DNA from 3 places in the Nonomuraea sp. NPDC050478 genome. Region 2 is predicted to be linked to each of the others. Evidence: predicted binding sites of a transcription regulator. Region 2 holds the regulator's gene; each other region holds the start of a gene.

Region 1 (5,783 bases), 790 kb from region 2:
GCCGCATCCAGAACTGGATCCCCGCGTACGAGATCCTGCGCAAGAGCCCGTCGCTGACCCCCGAGGCCAACGCCGAGATCCTCAAGGCGTTCAACAGGGCGGGCCTGCATCTGCAGGAGAGCACCCAGGGCGCGCCGAACTGGAGGCAGACCCAGAAGGTCGTGCTGCTGCACCTCGCGGTGTACTTCCCCGAGTTCCGCGTGGCGGACAAGTGGCGCGCCGACGCTCTCGGTTTCCTGGAGGGGCAGCTCGACGACTCGACCTACCCCGACGGCGGCTACTGGGAGGCGACGGACGGGTACGCCCGCGGTTACGCCTCCCAGTACGTGGACATCGCCCTGTTCATGCGCCAGCACGGGATCGAGTTCAGCTCCGCCACCAAGGGCAAGCTGCGCAAGCTGGCCCGTTTCCTGATGGATCAGACCTTCCCCAGCGGCTACAACGCCATGTACGGCGACAGCGACACGAAGGACATGCGCTCGACGCTGAGAAGGCTGGGCGAACTGCTGGGCGACCAGGAGCTGATCTACGTCGGCACCTCGGGCGGCTCGGGGCGAAAGCCCGCGCACACCTCGTCGCTGTATCCCGACACCCGGGTGGCGGTCAGCAGGTCCGGCTGGCACGCCCAGGACTCGTACCTGCGGCTGAACATCGACCGGGGCAACCACAGTCACCCGGACGAGCTGGCGGTCACCGTCTACGCCCACGGCAGGCCGCTGCTGCCCGACATGGGGACGTTCACCTACAGCCAGGACCCGCGGGCGGAATGGCTGAGGAAGAGCACGGAAGCGCACAACACCATCGAGATCGACAACAAGGCGCAGGATTCGAAGGCTCCGGGGGCGATCACGCACATGGTCACCAACCCGGTCTTCGACCGGATCGGAGCCCACAGCGAAGCCTCCGCCGGGGCGCTCCACGAACGGTCCATCCTGGCCCTGCACTCGGGCCTGTGGCTGGTCTCCGACCGGTTGAAGCCCAAGAGCGGCGGAGCGCACCGCTACGAGCAGAACTGGCACTTCGCCTCGGACGCCGAGCCCTCGCTGCGGTCCGGTTCGAAGGCGGCGGCCACGGCCTTCGGTACGGGCGCGAACATCACCGTGGTGCCCGCCGACCCGGGCCAGGTCAGCGCCTCGCTGCGGGCCGGTTACCACGCTCCGTACATGTACCAGGTGCAGGACGCCAAGTACGCGTCGTACGTCAAGACGGTCACGGGCGGGACCACCTTCGACACCCTCCTGCTGCCCTCCACCGGAGCTGCGGACCCATCGGTCGCCGTAAAACGCCTCCCCGTCAGCGGCGCCACGCCGTTCGAGGCGACCGCGCTGAACCTGAACCTGGGCGCGCGCGGCGAGGGGGTGTACTACAAGTCCTGGAACAAGCAGGCGTCCCGGTCGTTCGGGCCGTACGACTACGACGGGAAGATGTTCTACACCGAGACCGGCGCCGCGGGTCAGACGGTCGTGATGATGAGCGGCACGTCCATCGAGCATGACGGCGCCACCCTGGTCAAGTCGCCCGTCGAGGTGCCGGACCTGGCCGTGCGCGTCGGGACCGACGGCACCGGCCGCATCGACGGCAGCGGCCTGACCGCGAGTACCGACCAGGCGCGCGCCATCGCGATCGCCGCGCCGGGGGCCACGAAGGTGGTCCTCAACGGCACGCAGGTGCCCTTCACCCGCGACGGCGCACTCATCTACGCGGCGGCCGTCGCGTGACGACGGGTTCGGCCGGGCTTGCCCTCATGGCGGGCGAGTGGGCCGCGGCCGCGCGGCTCAGGCGGGCCGGTGACCCGGGCCGTCAGCGGACGCCGCGGGGGCGGAACTGGATGCTGATGCGCGGCCCCGCCGGGCGGGTGGTCTTGGGGACGGCGTGTTCCCACGTGCGCTGGCAGCTGCCGCCCATCACGATGAGGTCGCCGTGACCCAGGTCGTAGCGGAGTGACGAGCCGCCGCCGCGCGGGCGGAGCAGCAGAGGGCGCGCGTAGCCCACGGACAGGATCGCCACCATGGTGTCGTGGGCGGCGCCGCGGCCGATGGTGTCGCCGTGCCAGGCCACGCTGTCGCGGCCGTCGCGGTAGTAGCACAGGCCGGCCGTGGCGAACGGCTCGCCCAGCTCCTCGCGGTAGTGCTCGTCGAGGACGCGCCTGGCGTCGGCCAGCACCGGGTGCGGCAGCGTCTCGCCCTCGTCGTAGAACTTCAGCAGCCGCGGCACGTCGACGACGCGGTCGTACATCTTGCGCCGCTCGGCCCGCCACGGCACCGACTCCGCCAGCCGCTCGAACAGCTCGTCGGCTCCCGACAGCCAGCCCGGCCGCACGTCGACCCAGGCGCCCCGGTCGAGAGGGACGCGGCGGACCGTCGAGCCGAGCGGCCCCACGGCGAGTTCCTCGTTCAGGCTCAGCAGAGATGCTTGGTAAACAGCCGCCATACCACCGAGTGTAGGTGATCGTTCAAACATGTTTTCGACTGTGCCGGATCCCGCGGGCGGGGCATGAAGGACGAGAAGAATCGCGTGGCGTCGTCCCGGGCCGCAGCGGGGCCGCCACATCCGATCGAGGAGCACGTCATGCTCACCACTGAGTTCCTGCCGGGCAGCCCGTGCTGGGTCGATGTCGGCAGCCCCGACATCGAGGCGACCGCCGGCTTCTACAGCGACCTGTTCGGCTGGCGGTTCCAGCCGGCGATGGAGGGATACGGCTTCTGGCAGGCCGACGGCAAGACGGTCGCCGCGGCCGGGTCGGTGATGGAGGAAGGGGCCGCCGCGTCCTGGATGGTCTACTTCCAGACGCCCGACTGCGACGCCACCGCCAAGGCGGTCGAGCTGGCCGGCGGGCTGGTCCGCGCCCAGCCGTTCGACATCGAGGGGCAGGGGCGGATGGCGCAGTTCACCGACCCCGCGGGGGCGGAGTTCGCGGCCTGGCAGCCGGGTGGCACGCGCGGCCTCGACGTGGTGACCGATCCGGGGTCGTTCGCCTGGGCCGAGCTGTTCGTGCCCGACACCGACGGCATCCGCGGCTTCTACCGGTCGGTGTTCGGCTGGCGGTTCGACGACGTCGACATGGGAGATCTGACCTATCCGGTGGTCTCGCCGGCCGAGGGCGGCGCCGACTCGTCGATGGCGGGGCTGGTGGGGCTGCCGCCGGGTGACCGGGCCCACTGGGTGCCGTTCTTCGAGGTGCCCGACTGCGACGGGGTGGTGGCCAGGTGCCAGGAGCTCGGCGGCACGGTGCGCACGCCGGTGGACGACGTGCCGGGGGTGGGGCGGATCGCGTACCTGTCCGATCCGCACGGGGCGCGGTTCGCGGTGATCACCAGCACGGCCTGAGCGCGCCGGTGTAACGTCTTCGGGGTGTTGACACGTTACATGCTCGGCGCCCTCGCCTCCCGTACCGGCGACGAGATGTCCGGGCCCGCGCTGCTGGTCGCCGGGCTGGCTGTCACGGGGTCGCCGGTGCTGGCGTCGTCGCTGCTGGCGGGGCTGACCGTGTCGGCGGCGGCCGGGGGGCCGCTGCTGGGCGTGATGCTCGACCGTACCCGCAGGCCGGGGCGGGTGCTCGGGTGGTGCCTGGTGGGTTACGGCGCGGGGCTGCTCGTGGTGCTGGCCGGGCTGGGGCGGCTGCCGGACGCGGCGCTGATCGGGGTGGCGGTGCTGACGGGGTTGCTGGGGCCTTCGCTGAACGGCGGGTGGACGGCGCAGCTGCCGTCGGTCGTCGGGGCCGGGCGGCTGCCGCGGGCGAACGCGCTGGACGCGATGAGCTACAACGTGGCCGCGCTGGCCGGGCCTGCGCTGGTGGGGGTGATCGCGACCGCCACCGGAGGAGAGGCGGCCGTCGTGGCCGGCGTGGTGCTGCTGGTGGCGGCCATGCCCGCGGCCCGGGTGCTGCCGGCGCGGGAGGAGAGGCTCGGGAAGCCAGGGGCGGTCCGGGAGGAGCTCGCGGCCGGGTTCCGCGCCATCGCGGGGAACCGGGCGCTGCGGCGGGCGACCGTGACGTCCATGGTGTCGATGGCGGGTCTGGCCATGCTGATCGTGGCCGCGCCGCTGCTGGGGCTGCGGCTCGCGGGCGACGCCGGGTACGGGGCGCTCCTGCTGGCGGTGACGGCGGGAGCGGCCCTCGCGGCCAACGCCGTGATCGCACGGGTCGGGGTGCGATGGCAATCTCTCCGCACGGGACGGCAAGCTGGCGTCGCGAGGGCGGGGGTGCGGTGGCGGCCTCTCCGGGCGGGACGACAAGCCGGTGCCGTGGACGCGCGGGCGAGGTTACGGTGGCGGCCTCTCCGGGCGGGACGGCAAGGCAGTGCCGGGGTCGCGCGGGCGGGGATGGGGTGGGACACGGTGATGGTCGTGTCCACCCTGTTGATCGGGGTGGGGACGTTGGTGGCGGCGGTGGCGGGGTCCTTTGCGGTGGCGGTGGTGGCAGCCGTGGTGGTGGGCGTGGGTGAGGGGCCGCAGCTCACGGCGCTGTTCGCGGTGCGGCATCGGGAGGCGCCTGAGCGGGTGCGCGGTCAGGTGTTCACGACCGGGGCCAGCTTGAAGATCACCTCGTTCGCGGCGGGTTCGGCGCTGGCGGGGCCGCTGGTGGCCTTGTCCCCGGGAGCCGCGCTGCTCGCGGGGGCGGGCGTCCAGCTTCTGGCCGTGGCGGCGTACGGTCTGCTCTCGCTCCCCCGGTCGGCCCTGGAAGGACCTACGCCGTACGGTCCTGACGAAGAAACACAGTCGGGGTGATCAGGCTGGGCGGGTGGAGCGGTAGGCGGCTACGCGTTCGCGGGTGGCGCAGCGTGGTGTGCAGTAGCGGCGGGGGCTGCCGCCGCCCGCGTGCAGGAAGGGGCGGCGGCAGGTCGCCGACGCGCACAGGCCGCCGGGGACGCGCTGGTGGTCGGCCAGGAGGACGGCGAAGGCCATCGCCGAGGACGCCTGGAACCATTCGCCCCAGGGCGCGTCGTCGTGGCCGTCGACGTGCACGTGCCAGCCGGTCGTGCCGTCGTGGCTGGTCAGGCGGGGCGGCCCGGCGGCGGTCGCCAGGAGGCCGTTGAGCAGGGCCGCCGCCGCGCCGGGGCCGGGCGCGGCGAGGACCTCGACGAGCCGCCCGGCCGCCTCCCGCATCGCCCGCACGTCGGCCCCGGTGAGGTCGAGCGGCCCCCGCTCCCCGTGGGCGCGCAGCACCCGGGCCACCGACTCCGCCGTCGCGTCCTCGTACAGCAGGACCGTGCACAGGTCGACGGCCCTGGCCGCGATCGCCTTGGTCGAGTGATCCTCCACGTTCCCGAGCGTAGAGGGTCAGCCGCCGCAGGCGGCGACCACGAGCGAGTCCTTCAGCACCGTGTAGCGGTCCCTGAGCCTGACCGCGCCGGTCCCGGTGTCGATCTGGACGACGTTCATCCGGCCGGCCTGGGTGGTGAGGTGGAGCGTGACCTGCCGGTCGCCGGTCCAGTCGATGGCGTTGAGGTCGCCCTTGGGCAGCTTGACCGGGACCCGGCCGAGCACCTGGTCGGTCTCGACGTCGTACAGCACGAGCTGGGACTTGCCGGCGACGAACGCGGCGGCGGTGCGCCCGTCGGCGGCCAGGGCGAGCGGCATGTTGGCGGAGACGAGCTGCGGCGGGGTGGCGCGGGAGACGAGCTCGCCGGTGTCGGCGCGGACCACGACGTCCGTCACGGACTCGTCGGCGTCGACGGTGGTGAGGACCTCGCCGCCGTCGCCGCTGAAGTCCACCAAGGTCTCGCCGCGCGGGAGCGTGCCGAGGCGGGCGCCGTCGGAGGTGTCGAAGATCCGCACCTGGCCGG
Region 2 (5,783 bases):
GTGCACGTCGGGGAACGCGACGTCGAGGGCTCGGGTCACCCAGGCGAGCTCGGCGTCGTTGACGGTCATCGCCTCGATGGTGAGGGACTTGTCGGTCCCTTCGTACTGTCCGACGAAGCCGTCGGACTGCAGCCAGCCGGCGAGGGCCGCCTCCGCCACCTCGGTGAAGTCGATCTCGCCTTCGCCGAACGCTTCGCGCCGGTGCCACTCGAGCTGGTCTCCGGGATTGAGGGTGGCGGCCTCCACGAAGTGGCCGGTGCCGTCGCCGGTGGCCTTCCACACCAGGTGGTCGCCGGTGACGTCAAGCGTGTAGCCCGCCTTGGTGTGCAGGCGCAGCACGTTCTTCACGCCGTTGGCCTTGGTGGCGATGACGCGGGTGAGGCCGTGGGCGTCGTAGACCTTGGCGCCGATCGCGTTGTCCTGGACGAGCTTGCCGATCGGGACGAGCCCGTCGGGCGTGCTCACCAGCGCGTCGTACGGCTGGCAGGCGCTCACCTGCTGGGGCGACTGGGTGCCGACGTTGAACCAGACCGGGGAGTTGAAGGCGAAGATCTGGTGGACCAGGGCGTACTTCAGCTCGTGGTCGAAGATCTCGGCGTCCTCGTCACTGGCGAAGTAGCCGTGGTCCAGGCCGGTCCGCGTGTAGACGCCGACGACCCGGTCGACGAGCTGCTTCAGGCTGTGCTCGCGCTGGGGTGTGCCGACCGCGCCGCGGAAGTATTTGGTGGTCACGATGTTGGTCGCGTTGATCGACCAGAAGTCGGGGAACTCGACGCCCCGCTGCTCGAAGTTGACCGAGCCGTCGCGCCAGTTGGTCATGACGACGTCGCGGCGCTCCCACGCGATCTCGTCGTACGGGTGCACGCCGGGCGTGGTGAAGATCCGCTTCATCTTCAGACCCTTGCGGGGACGCTTGCCTCCGCGCGCCACTGATCCGCTGGACGTCTCCGTCATGACTCCCCCTTCTCCGCCTTCAACTGTTTGATCTCGGCCTCGAAGTCCGCCAGGCTCTCGAAACCGCGGTAAACCGATGCGAACCGCAGGTAGGCCACCTCGTCGAGCTCGCGCAGCGGCCCGAGGATCGCCAGCCCCACTTCGTTGGAGGCGATCTCGGCCGCGCCCTTGGCCCTGATGGCCTCCTCCACCCTCTGCCCCAGCTGCGCCAGTGAGTCCTCGCTGACCGGTCTGCCCTGGCAGGCTCGCCGCACGCCCGCGACGACCTTGTCACGCGAGAACGGCTCGGTGACTCCGCTGCGCTTGCTGACCATGAGGAGCACGGTCTCCTGGGTGGTGAATCGCCGCCCGCATTCGGGGCAGGTGCGCCTGCGTCTGATCGCCGCGCCGTCCTCTGTGGAGCGGCTGTCGATGACCCTGGTGTCGGGGTGGCGGCAGAACGGACAATGCACGCTTACGCCTCCTCGTTTCAGGGGTCACCACAGGCACGGCATCCGCCTCTGGGGACGCTCGCGCACGCACCGGAGCTTCTGTCTGGTGCGGTCGCCGAAACACAAGGTGTGGTGAACTACATCGGTGTAACTACTAGATGTTGTGGTCCAACCGTAGAAGCGCGCGACCATGAACGCAAGTTGGCCGGGCCCGCCCGGCCGAAGTCGCTGATCAGCCCCCGCGTCCCCGCCCCGCCTCGGCGTGTCGTCCGGGACGTGTCACTTTTGTTGGTACGCGTCACGTACGTGATGTTTGTTCACAGGAGGCTCGCGGGCATCGCACGGTCACCTATTGTCCCTGGTGTAAAGGGGTGCCGACGCCATCGGGGCCGTGGAAGCGGGTGCCCGCCCATCTGGGCGGACTCGTCAGCCCGTCGAACCGCTTTGCCTCGTCCGCGACGGCCCCTAGGTCCTCGCCGGGGTGGACGCCGGCGCCGCTCAGGTTGTCGCCTTCACGCACCTGTGCCTACGACAGGCCGGCAACGCTCCTCAGGTTGTGGCCTTCACGCACCTGCGCCCAGGGTAAGCCGGCGACGCTCCACAGGTTGCCGCCTTCACGCACCTGCGCCCACGACAGGCCGACGGCGCTTCTCGGGCTAGCGCCTTCACGCACCTGTACCCACGGCGGGCCGACGGCGCTCCACAGGTCGTCACCTTCACGCACCTGCGCCCACGACAGGCCGACGGCGCCCGGCGAGCGCTCGACCCCTGCGTGGCCGGCCGCCCTGGTGCCGAGCCAGAACCCGCCCAGCGACAGCAGCGCCATGACCAGCACCAGCGCCGCGCGGCCCCGCCGCGTCAACCGCACCGGCGCGGTCTCGGCCGCGCCACCCCGCAGCCTCTTCCCCGCCCGCGCACGCCGCCCACTGTCGGCCCCCGCGGAGCGGCCCACCCCGTCGGCCTGCGTGGTGCCGCCGGTCCTGCCGACCTGCGTGGCGCGGCCGGTCCTGTCAACCTGTGCGGCGCGACCGGCCCTATCGATCTGCGTAACGCGACCGGCCCTGTCAACCTGTGCGGCGCGACCGGCCCTGTCGATCCGCGCGAACCTCGGGAACCAGCCCATCCTTGGCCGGCCGAGCTGCGCTGGAGTCCCGGGCACGACGACGCGGCGACGCGCCCGCACCGCGTCCCCTTCAATCGCGCCGTCCCCCTTACGCGTCCGGCGCCTCGATTGCAGGTCCGCCGGGGCCCGCTCCCCCTGCGCTGCGCGCGCACTCCCCTTGGGTACCATCGACGCCCCGTCCCGCCGGAGCCCCCGCACTCGGGCCGGGGACACCGGCGACCGCTCAGCGCGACCGTCGCCGAGCCCGTCTTCGCCGGTGAGGCCGGAACGCCGCAGAGGGCCGTCGTCCGTCAGGCGCCTTTCCGGCGCACCCTGCCTCCGGCGCCGCTCCACGACCCGCCGCTCGCCCCCCGCCTGGCGCCCACCGTTGACAACCTGACCGACTCCGGGCACGCGCTCACCCGCCGCCCGGCGCCCGCCATTGACGGCCTGGCCAACTCGCGGCCCACGCTCTCCCCCTCGAACAGACCCGCCGTTCACGACCTGACCGGGTCCAGGCGCACACTCTTCCGTACGGACGGACCCGCCATTGACGACGCCTCCCGGCGCACGCTCGCCCGCCGCCTGGCGCCCGCCGTTGACGACCTGACCGGCTCCGGGCGCTCGCTCTCCCCCTCGGACGGACCCGCCGTTGACGACCTGACCGGCTCCGGGCGCTCGCTCTCCCCCTCGGACGGGCCCGCCGTCGCTTCTCCCCCACCTGCCAGGGCTGGTGTCCGAGTCGGGGCGGGCTGGGGGGACGAGGTACAGGTGGGGGCGCTTGCCGTCGGCGGCCCATCGCGATCGAGGGCCCGCTCCGCCGTCGTTATTCCGCCTGGGCGCTTCGGGGCGAGGGTGGCGTCCCTGAGGGCTCCCCTCCTGGGTGGCGTCGACGATGAGGGTGAGGCGCTTGACGTGGTCGCCGGTCGGATCCGCCATCAGATCATCCCGTGGATGCGGCCCGTGGGTGAGCCCGCTGCGCAGTGGCTCCGTCTGGTCGTTCGCATGATGGACCTCCCGCCGTCGTGGCCCCCGGAAACGGCCGTAGAAAGATCGGCAAATCGAACACGGTGTCGATCGAACTCCCGTACGATGTTCTACACCACACTGCCGACATTTTCGAGGAAGACTCGAACAACTGTTTGAAGATGATCTTCAACAGAGATACGGTCGCTGTGTGCGACATCAGGACCACGGACCGGGAGCCTCGCCCGCGGGGCGGGTTGCCGGGCGAGGAGGAGAGGCATGAGCGAGCGGGATGACGCCAATGGGGTCAGTGACCTCGCGGTGCGAAGGCGTGACTCACTGGGGCTGACCCCCAGGCAACGCAAGATCCTCGAGGTGATCCGCGACTCGGTGCAGCAGCGCGGCTATCCGCCGTCCATGCGCGAGATCGGCGAGGCCGTCCAGTTGACCAGCACGTCCAGCGTGTCGCACCAGTTGACGGCTTTGCAGCGCAAGGGCTATCTGCGGCGAGACCCCCACCGCCCGCGCGCGCTGGAGGTGCGGCTGCCGGGTGAGCCGGTGCTGTGGGTCGACCCCGACACCGCCACCGACGACGCCCCCGTCAACAGGCCCACCGCCGCCTACGTCCCGCTGGTCGGCCGCATCGCCGCCGGTGGCCCGATTCTGGCCGAGGAGAGCGTCGAGGACGTCTTCGCGCTTCCCAAGCAGCTGGTCGGCGAGGGCACGCTCTTCCTCCTGCAGGTCACCGGTGACTCGATGATCGACGCCGCGATCGCCGACGGCGACTGGGTCGTGGTCCGGCAGCAGCCGGTCGCCGAGAGCGGCGACATCGTGGCCGCGATGATCGAGGGCGAGGCGACGGTCAAGACCTTCAAGCGCAAGGACGGCCACGTCTGGCTGGTGCCGCACAACGACAACTACGAGCCCATCCCCGGCGACGAGGCCAGCGTCCTGGGCAAGGTCGTGGCGGTCCTGCGCCGCCTCTGACCCCTCGCCGTGTGAGACGCGGTGCGGCCGTCCCGCACCGCGCTCCTCACCGGCTCTCGCGCACCAGCCCGCCGATGGCCGCCGTCCTCCTCTCCGCGCGCGTCCTGTCCGGCGGGCGCCTCTCCGGCTGCCCGGGTTCCATGGTTCCGTCGCACACGGCGCGTCTCCGGGCAAGTGCACCTACCTCCACCCTTGTCCGGTAACCAGCCGCATTCCGGCGGTTGATCGCAGTCCATAATCTCGGCGGCATGGAGAAGATCGAGACGAGGCCGAGTGCCGGGCGGCGGCTGGCCGGGGCCGGCCTGTGGGTGCTCCAGGTGGTCATGGCGGGCATGCTGCTGATGGCGGCGATGGGCAAGTTCACCGGGGCTGAGCCGTCGGTGTCCACGTTCGAGGCGATCGGATGGGGCGACTGGTTCCGCTACCTGGTCGCGGTGCTGGAGGTCGCGATGGCGGTATGCCTGCTGGCGCCCCCGGTGGCCGGAGCGGCCGCGCTGGCGGGCGCCGGGCTGATGGCCGGTGCGGTGCTGACCGAGGCGTTCGTGAGCGGCGGGCCTGTGGCGCTGCCGCTGGTCCTGCTCGTGGTGAGCGGGCTGATCGCGTGGGGGCGGCGTGATCGTACGGACCGGCTGTGGCGGTCGCTGGCCGGCGGCTGATCCGTACGAAGGCCGACATTCCTAGAATGTCTGGGTGAGCGACACATTCGTGGGTGAAGCGTTCAAAGCACGCAACGACGGGCTCAAGTGGGCGAAGGCCGACCCGGGGGTCATCCCCGCGTGGGTGGCCGACATGGACCTGCCGTCCGCTCCCGAGGTGGTCGAGGCGCTGCGCCGCCGGGCGGAAGGCGACCTCGGCTATCCCTCGTGGCTCGACAGCCCCCAGAGCGGGCCGCTCGCCGAGGCGTTCGCGGAGCGGATGGCCGCCCGATACGGGTGGGAGCCCGATCCGGGCCTGGTCCGCTCCTACTCCGACATCAACCAGGCCCTGCAGGTGCTGCTGCACGTGTGGACGGCCCCGGGAGACGGGGTGGCGCTGCACACCCCGGCCTATCATCCGTTCCTCGGCACGCTGGAGACCATGGACCGGCCGCTGCGCCCCATCCGGCTCGTGCCGGACGGCGACTCGTGGCGCGCCGAGATCCCCGACCTGTCCGGGTGCAAGGTGCTGCTGCTGGTCAACCCGCAGAACCCGACCGGCCGCGTCTTCACCCGGGCCGAGCTGGAGGAGCTCGCCGAGCTGGCCGAACGGCACGATCTGCTGGTCATCTCCGACGAGATCCACGGGGACCTGGTGTACGAGCCGAACCGGCACATCCCGTTCGGCACGATCCTGCCTGACCGGAC
Region 3 (5,783 bases), on a different contig from region 2:
GTGGATCACCACCCGCCAGTCGCCCAGCTCGTCGTGGAACCGCTCCACCACCAGCGTCTTGTCGTCGGGCACGTAACCCGTGGCCGCGCGCTGCTCGCGCAGGTAGGACAGCAGGTTTCCGGCGGCGTAGGAGTCGAGCCCGGCCTCGCGCAGCCGCTCCGGCGAGTCGTCCTTGGCCTGCTCGCGCAGGAACGCGCCGATGGCCCGGCCCAGCTCGGCCGGGCGGCCGGGAGTGTCGCCGTGCCAGAACGGCAGCTTGCCCGGCTGGCCGGGAGCGGGCGAGACCAGCACCCGGTCGGCGGTGATGTCCTCGATCCGCCACGACGACGCGCCCAGCACGAACACGTCGCCCACCCGTGACTCGTAGACCATCTCCTCGTCGAGCTCGCCCACCCGCGAGGCCCGCTCGCCGACCAGGAACACGCCGAACAGGCCCCGGTCGGGGATCGTGCCGCCGTTGGTGACGGCCAGCCGCTGCGCGCCGGGCCGGCCCCGCAGCGTGCCCGTCACCCGGTCCCACACGACGCGCGGGCGCAGCTCGGCGAACTCCTCGCTCGGGTAGCGGCCCGCGAGCATGTCGAGCGTCGCCTCCAGCGCGCTCCTGGGCAGGGTCGCGTACGGGGCCGCGCGCCTGACCACGGTCTCCAGCTCCTCGACGGTCCACTCGTCGAGCGCCGTCATCGCCACGATCTGCTGGGCCAGCACGTCGAGCGGGTTGCGCGGATAGCGGAGCTCCTCGATCAGGCCGCTCTTCATGCGCTCGGCCACCACGGCCGTCTGCACCAGGTCGCCGCGGTACTTGGGGAAGATCACGCCCTTGGACACCGCGCCCACCTGGTGACCGGCCCGGCCGATGCGCTGCAGCCCGCTCGCCACGCTCGGCGGCGCCTCCACGCACGCCACCAGGTCGACCGCGCCCATGTCGATGCCCAGCTCCAGGCTGGAGGTGGCGACCACGGCGGGCAGCCGCCCCGACTTGAGCGCCTCCTCGATCTGCGCCCGCTCCTGCTTGGACACCGAGCCGTGATGGGCGCGCACGACCTCAGGGCCGACGCCCTTGCTCGCCCCGGCCTGCGCCATCATCTCGGCCGGCGGGCGGTCCCACGCCGACAGGTCGACCTCGCCCCCGCGGCGGGCGAGCGCCAGCTCGTTGAGACGGGTGCAGAGCCGCTCGGCCAGCCGCCGCGAGTTGGCGAACACGATCGTCGAGTCATGGGCCGCGATCAGGTCGAACAGCCGGTCCTCGACATGCGGCCAGATCGACCGGGTGGCCGGGTCGGGCGCGAACTCCTCCGCCTCGGCGGGGGACGGGCCCGCCTCCACCTCGGTCATGTCCTCGACCGGGACGACCACCTGGACCTCGATGCGCTTGTCGGCCGGCGGCTGCACCACCGTCGCCGCGCGCGGACCGCCGAGGAACGCCGCGACCTCGCTCACCGGCCGCACCGTCGCCGACAGGCCGATCCGCTGGGCGGGCCGCTCAAGCAGCGCGTCGAGCCGCTCCAGCGTCAGCGCCAGGTGGGCGCCCCGCTTGGTCGCGGCCACCGCGTGCACCTCGTCGACGATCACCGTCTCCACGCCGCGCAGCGCCTCCCGCGCCTGGCTGGTCAGCAGCAGGAACAGCGACTCCGGCGTGGTGATGAGGATGTCGGACGGCTTGGCGGCGAACCTCCTGCGGTCCTCGGCGGGCGTGTCGCCCGAGCGGATCGCCACCGAGATCTCCGGCACCGGCAGCCCCAGCCGCCGCGCCGTCTGCTTCAGCCCCGCCAGCGGAGCGCGCAGGTTTCGCTCGACGTCGACGGCCAGCGCCTTCAGCGGCGACACGTACACCACCCGCGTGCCCTTCGCGGGCGGCTCGGCCGCCAGCCGGTCGAGCGACCACAGGAAGGCCGCCAGCGTCTTGCCGGACCCGGTCGGCGCCACGACCAGCGTGTTGTCACCGCCGGCGATCGACTCCCACGCGCCATCCTGGGCGGCGGTGGGGGCGGCGAAGGCCCCGGAGAACCAGCTGCTGGTCACCTGGCTGAAGCGGTCGAGCGAGCTCACCAGCACATACTGCCTCGCGCCACCGACAGAAAACGCATTGCGGCCGGGCCGCGTGATTGAGCGGGCGCGCGGGCGGACATACACCGACCGTGACCATCGACCACGCGGCCGTCGAGGCCCGCCGCGAGGAGATCAGGCGGCGCTACCTCTTAGCGCGCCGGCCCTCGTCCAGCGCGCGCGGCCTGCACCACATCGCCCTGTTGTCGTCGGACGTGGAACGCACCGTCAAGTTCTACCAGGAGCTGCTGGAGTTCCCGCTGACGGAGATCTTCGAGAACCGCGACTACAAGGGCTCGAGCCACTTCTTCTTCGACCTCGGCAACGGCAACCTGCTGGCCTTCTTCGACCTCCCCGGCCTCGACCTCGGCCCTTACCAGGAGGTGCTCGGCGGCCTCCACCACATCGCGATCTCCGTCGACCCCGCCACCTGGGAGCGGCTGCGCGGGAAGCTGGAGATGGCCGGCGTGCCGCACCAGATCGAGAGCGGCGCCTCCATCTACTTCAAGGACCCCGACGGCGCCCGGCTGGAGCTGCTCGCCGACCATCTCGGTGAGATGTACGGCGCGCGTGTGCTGTGACGCCGTGATCTAACGCCGCGACGCGCGGCGCGTGCGCGGACGGCCCGCCCGCGGCTCCTGCCGGATCCCGGCATGCCGCTCGGACCTCTCCGCCTTCTCCTTCCGTACGGCCTCGCGCCGCAATGACAGTAAGTGGCGGCGCTTCGCCCTGTTGGCCTTGGCCTTGACTGACTTGGGGGGTGAGGGTTTCGCGGTCTTCGCCATCAGAGTCGCGCGGAGGGGGACCGCCTGCCTCAGCCGGCGGGGGGATCCGCGCTTCCTCCCTTCCGGGTCTCCGGCACATGCCGATGCCGTGGTTCGAAGGCGGGTGATACGCAGGTCGTTCACGTTCCCGTTGCGTCCTACCCACTCCCGGGGCCGATCCATACTTGAGTGATGCGCCTGACTGAGTTCTGGAGAAGGATGCGCCTGCACTTCGGCGACACCTACGCCGAGTCGTGGGCGCGTGACTACGTGATCGCGCCGCTCGGCGGGCGCACCGTGGTGCAGGCGCTGGCCGACGGCGAGAGCGCCAAGACCGTCTGGCGGGCCGTCTGCCAGGTCGAGGACGTCTCCCCCCGGCTACGCTGAGCCCAGCGTCTCCCTCAGAGCGCGCGCCGTGCGATCGAGGTCGTCGGCGCCGCCCGTGCCGCCGGGCGCCCAGAGAAACAGCCAGCCCCGCTCCGACGGCGTGGCGAAGACCAGGGTCTGCCTGCTCGTGTGCGGATGCCACACCCACAACAGCGGCTCCTCCTCGCCCACCATCCGGCTCACCAGCCCGTGGCGAGGGAGCACCTCGGCGAGGCCCTGCAGATGAGCGCGCCGTTCGCTGGTGTACGAGCTCGCCACGTGGTCACCTCCTGCCCTCTTCCCAGGAGTCTCCCCAGGCTGCGGGAACGCATCCGGGCGCGGGCGGACTTCCTCGCGGACGTGCGTGTGATCGAACAGCCGTTCGGCTACGATGGGCTCGCCGGGCCACGTCTTCCACGACCGCTTCCGGGAAAATGTCGGTGGCAGACCGTAGCTTTCACTCGACTGATTCCGACCACGACCCTCCAGAGGGAGCTCCCATGGCTATCAACGACCGCGAGAAGGCCCTCGAGACCGCCCTCGCCCAGATCGAGCGGCAGTTCGGCAAGGGTTCCGTCATGCGCCTCGGTGATGACGCCCGAGCCCCCATCGAGGTGATCCCGACCGGGTCGATCTCCCTCGACGTCGCGCTCGGCATCGGCGGCCTGCCGCGCGGCAGGATCGTCGAGATCTACGGTCCGGAGTCCTCCGGCAAGACCACCATCGCGCTGCACGCGGTGGCCAACGCGCAGCGGGCCGGCGGCATCGCGGCGTTCATCGACGCCGAGCACGCCCTCGACCCCGAATACGCCAAGAAGCTCGGCGTCGACACCGACGCCCTGCTGGTCTCCCAGCCCGACACCGGCGAGCAGGCGCTGGAGATCGCCGACATGCTGATCAGGTCCGGCGCCGTCGACATCATCGTCATCGACTCGGTGGCCGCCCTGGTGCCCAAGGCCGAGATCGAGGGCGAGATGGGCGACAGCCACGTCGGCCTCCAGGCCCGCCTGATGTCCCAGGCCCTGCGCAAGGTCGCGGGCGCGCTCAGCAGCACCGGCACCACCGCCATCTTCATCAACCAGCTCCGCGAGAAGATCGGCGTGATGTTCGGCAGCCCCGAGACCACGACCGGTGGCAAGGCGCTCAAGTTCTACGCCTCGGTCCGCCTCGACATCCGCCGCATCGAGACCCTCAAGGACGGCACCGAAGCGGTCGGCAACCGGACCCGCGTCAAGGTGGTCAAGAACAAGATGGCCCCGCCCTTCCGGGTGGCCGACTTCGACATCCTCTACGGGGTGGGCGTCTCCCGCGAGGGCGGCCTCATCGACATGGGCGTCGAGCACGGCTTCGTCCGCAAGTCCGGCGCCTGGTACACCTACGAGGGCGACCAGCTCGGCCAGGGCAAGGAGAACGCGCGCAACTTCCTGCGCAACCACCCCGACATGGCCAACGAGATCGAGAAGAAGATCAAGGACAAGCTGGGCGTGGGCCCGCGCCTCGACGAGCCCGCCGAGGCCCCCGCGCCTCCCGCGCCCGCCAAGGCGCCCGCCGCGTCCGGCCGCGGCTCCAAGTCCACGCCGAAGCCTGGTGACGTCTGATCGGTCGGCGCATGAGTGACACGGATCCGGCGCCCCGCGACCGGGGCGCCCCGGCCTCATCCCGCCGCAAACCCCGGCGACCCTCATCCGAGGGCGCCCCACCCGGCGGGCGCCACCCTTTCTTCGGCGGCCGCGCCCCGGGGGAGCAGCCGCCGCCTGAAGACACCTGGTGGACACGGCCCGCGGGCGAATCCCAGCAAAGCCACCCCTTCTGGGGCGATCCGGCTCCTGCTGAGGGTGAATCCGGGAAGCGGGCCGGTGAAGAGCTGTCCCTGGAGGGGCGGGCGGCTGGTGGTTTCTCCGTGCGGGAGCGGGCCGCTGAGGAGGTGTCCCAGGAGGGGCGACAGGCCGCTGCGGGGTGGTCTGCGGGCAACTCCTCCGTGCGGGGGCAGGTTGGTGAAGAGCTGTCCCTGGAGGGGCGGGCAGGTCGAGCGGCGGGTGGCTTCTCCGTACGGGAGCGGGCCTCCGAGGAGGCTTCCCCGGAGGCGCCACGGGACGATCCGGCCGCTGCGGGGCAGTCTGAGGGCAACTCCTCCGTACGGGGACGGGTTGGTGAAGAGCTGTCCCTGGAGGGGCGGGCGGATCGAGCGGCGGGTGGCTTCTCCGTACGGGAGCGGGAGGCGTCCCTGGAAGAGCGACGGGACGATCGGGACGCTTCGGGGCAGCCTGGGGGAAACTTCTTCGTACGGGGGCAGGTTGGTGAAGAGCTGTCCGTGGAGAGGCGCGGAGTGGGGCGGTCTGAAGCTGTCCGCGGGCAGGCGCCCATGGGGTTGTCCCCGGAGGAGTTCCGGCGGGATCCGGATACGGCGGGGCGACCTGTGGATGGATCCTTCACGTCGGAGGGGGTTGACGAGGGACCGTCCTCGGAGGCGCGGCGTGAGTCTCTAGTGTCCGAAGGGGGCTCTCTGGAGGCTCAGCCGATAGAGGGGCGGGTGGTCTCCCAGGAGGCTCTTTCCGTGCCTGGCTTCACATCGGGAGCCGTCAGCGGATCCTCCGCAGCGGAGCCGGGTGA

What was found. Region 2 encodes LexA, which represses DNA repair genes until DNA is damaged. Its sites were predicted from a motif close to TCGAACANNTGTTCGA; they were not measured.
Region 1: ACIBF7_RS15745 (alpha-ketoglutarate-dependent dioxygenase AlkB) is a predicted target of LexA. The motif match lies at 2,453-2,468, and genes of this name have one in related genera.
Region 3: recA (recombinase RecA) is a predicted target of LexA. The motif match lies at 3,544-3,559, and genes of this name have one in related genera.

Annotation. Positions count from the first base shown of each region.
Region 1 covers NZ_JBITHT010000003.1:276,183-281,965, forward strand. The annotation lists gene ACIBF7_RS15740 (heparinase II/III family protein) at 1-1,718, shown strand, start outside; gene ACIBF7_RS15745 (alpha-ketoglutarate-dependent dioxygenase AlkB) at 1,801-2,430, opposite strand; gene ACIBF7_RS15750 (VOC family protein) at 2,569-3,327, shown strand; gene ACIBF7_RS15755 (MFS transporter) at 3,352-4,725, shown strand; gene ACIBF7_RS15760 (CGNR zinc finger domain-containing protein) at 4,726-5,259, opposite strand; gene ACIBF7_RS15765 (hypothetical protein) at 5,278-5,783, opposite strand, start outside.
Region 2 covers NZ_JBITHT010000003.1:1,066,074-1,071,856, forward strand. The annotation lists gene ACIBF7_RS19215 (vitamin B12-dependent ribonucleotide reductase) at 1-954, opposite strand, end outside; gene nrdR (transcriptional regulator NrdR) at 951-1,406, opposite strand; gene ACIBF7_RS19225 (hypothetical protein) at 1,912-2,568, opposite strand; gene lexA (transcriptional repressor LexA) at 3,733-4,440, shown strand; gene ACIBF7_RS19235 (DoxX family protein) at 4,689-5,096, shown strand; gene ACIBF7_RS19240 (MalY/PatB family protein) at 5,131-5,783, shown strand, end outside.
Region 3 covers NZ_JBITHT010000004.1:833,277-839,059, reverse strand. The annotation lists gene ACIBF7_RS23805 (ATP-dependent helicase) at 1-2,046, opposite strand, end outside; gene ACIBF7_RS23800 (VOC family protein) at 2,136-2,624, shown strand; gene ACIBF7_RS23795 (DUF3046 domain-containing protein) at 3,000-3,194, shown strand; gene ACIBF7_RS23790 (hypothetical protein) at 3,186-3,452, opposite strand; gene recA (recombinase RecA) at 3,674-4,771, shown strand; gene recX (recombination regulator RecX) at 4,783-5,783, shown strand, end outside.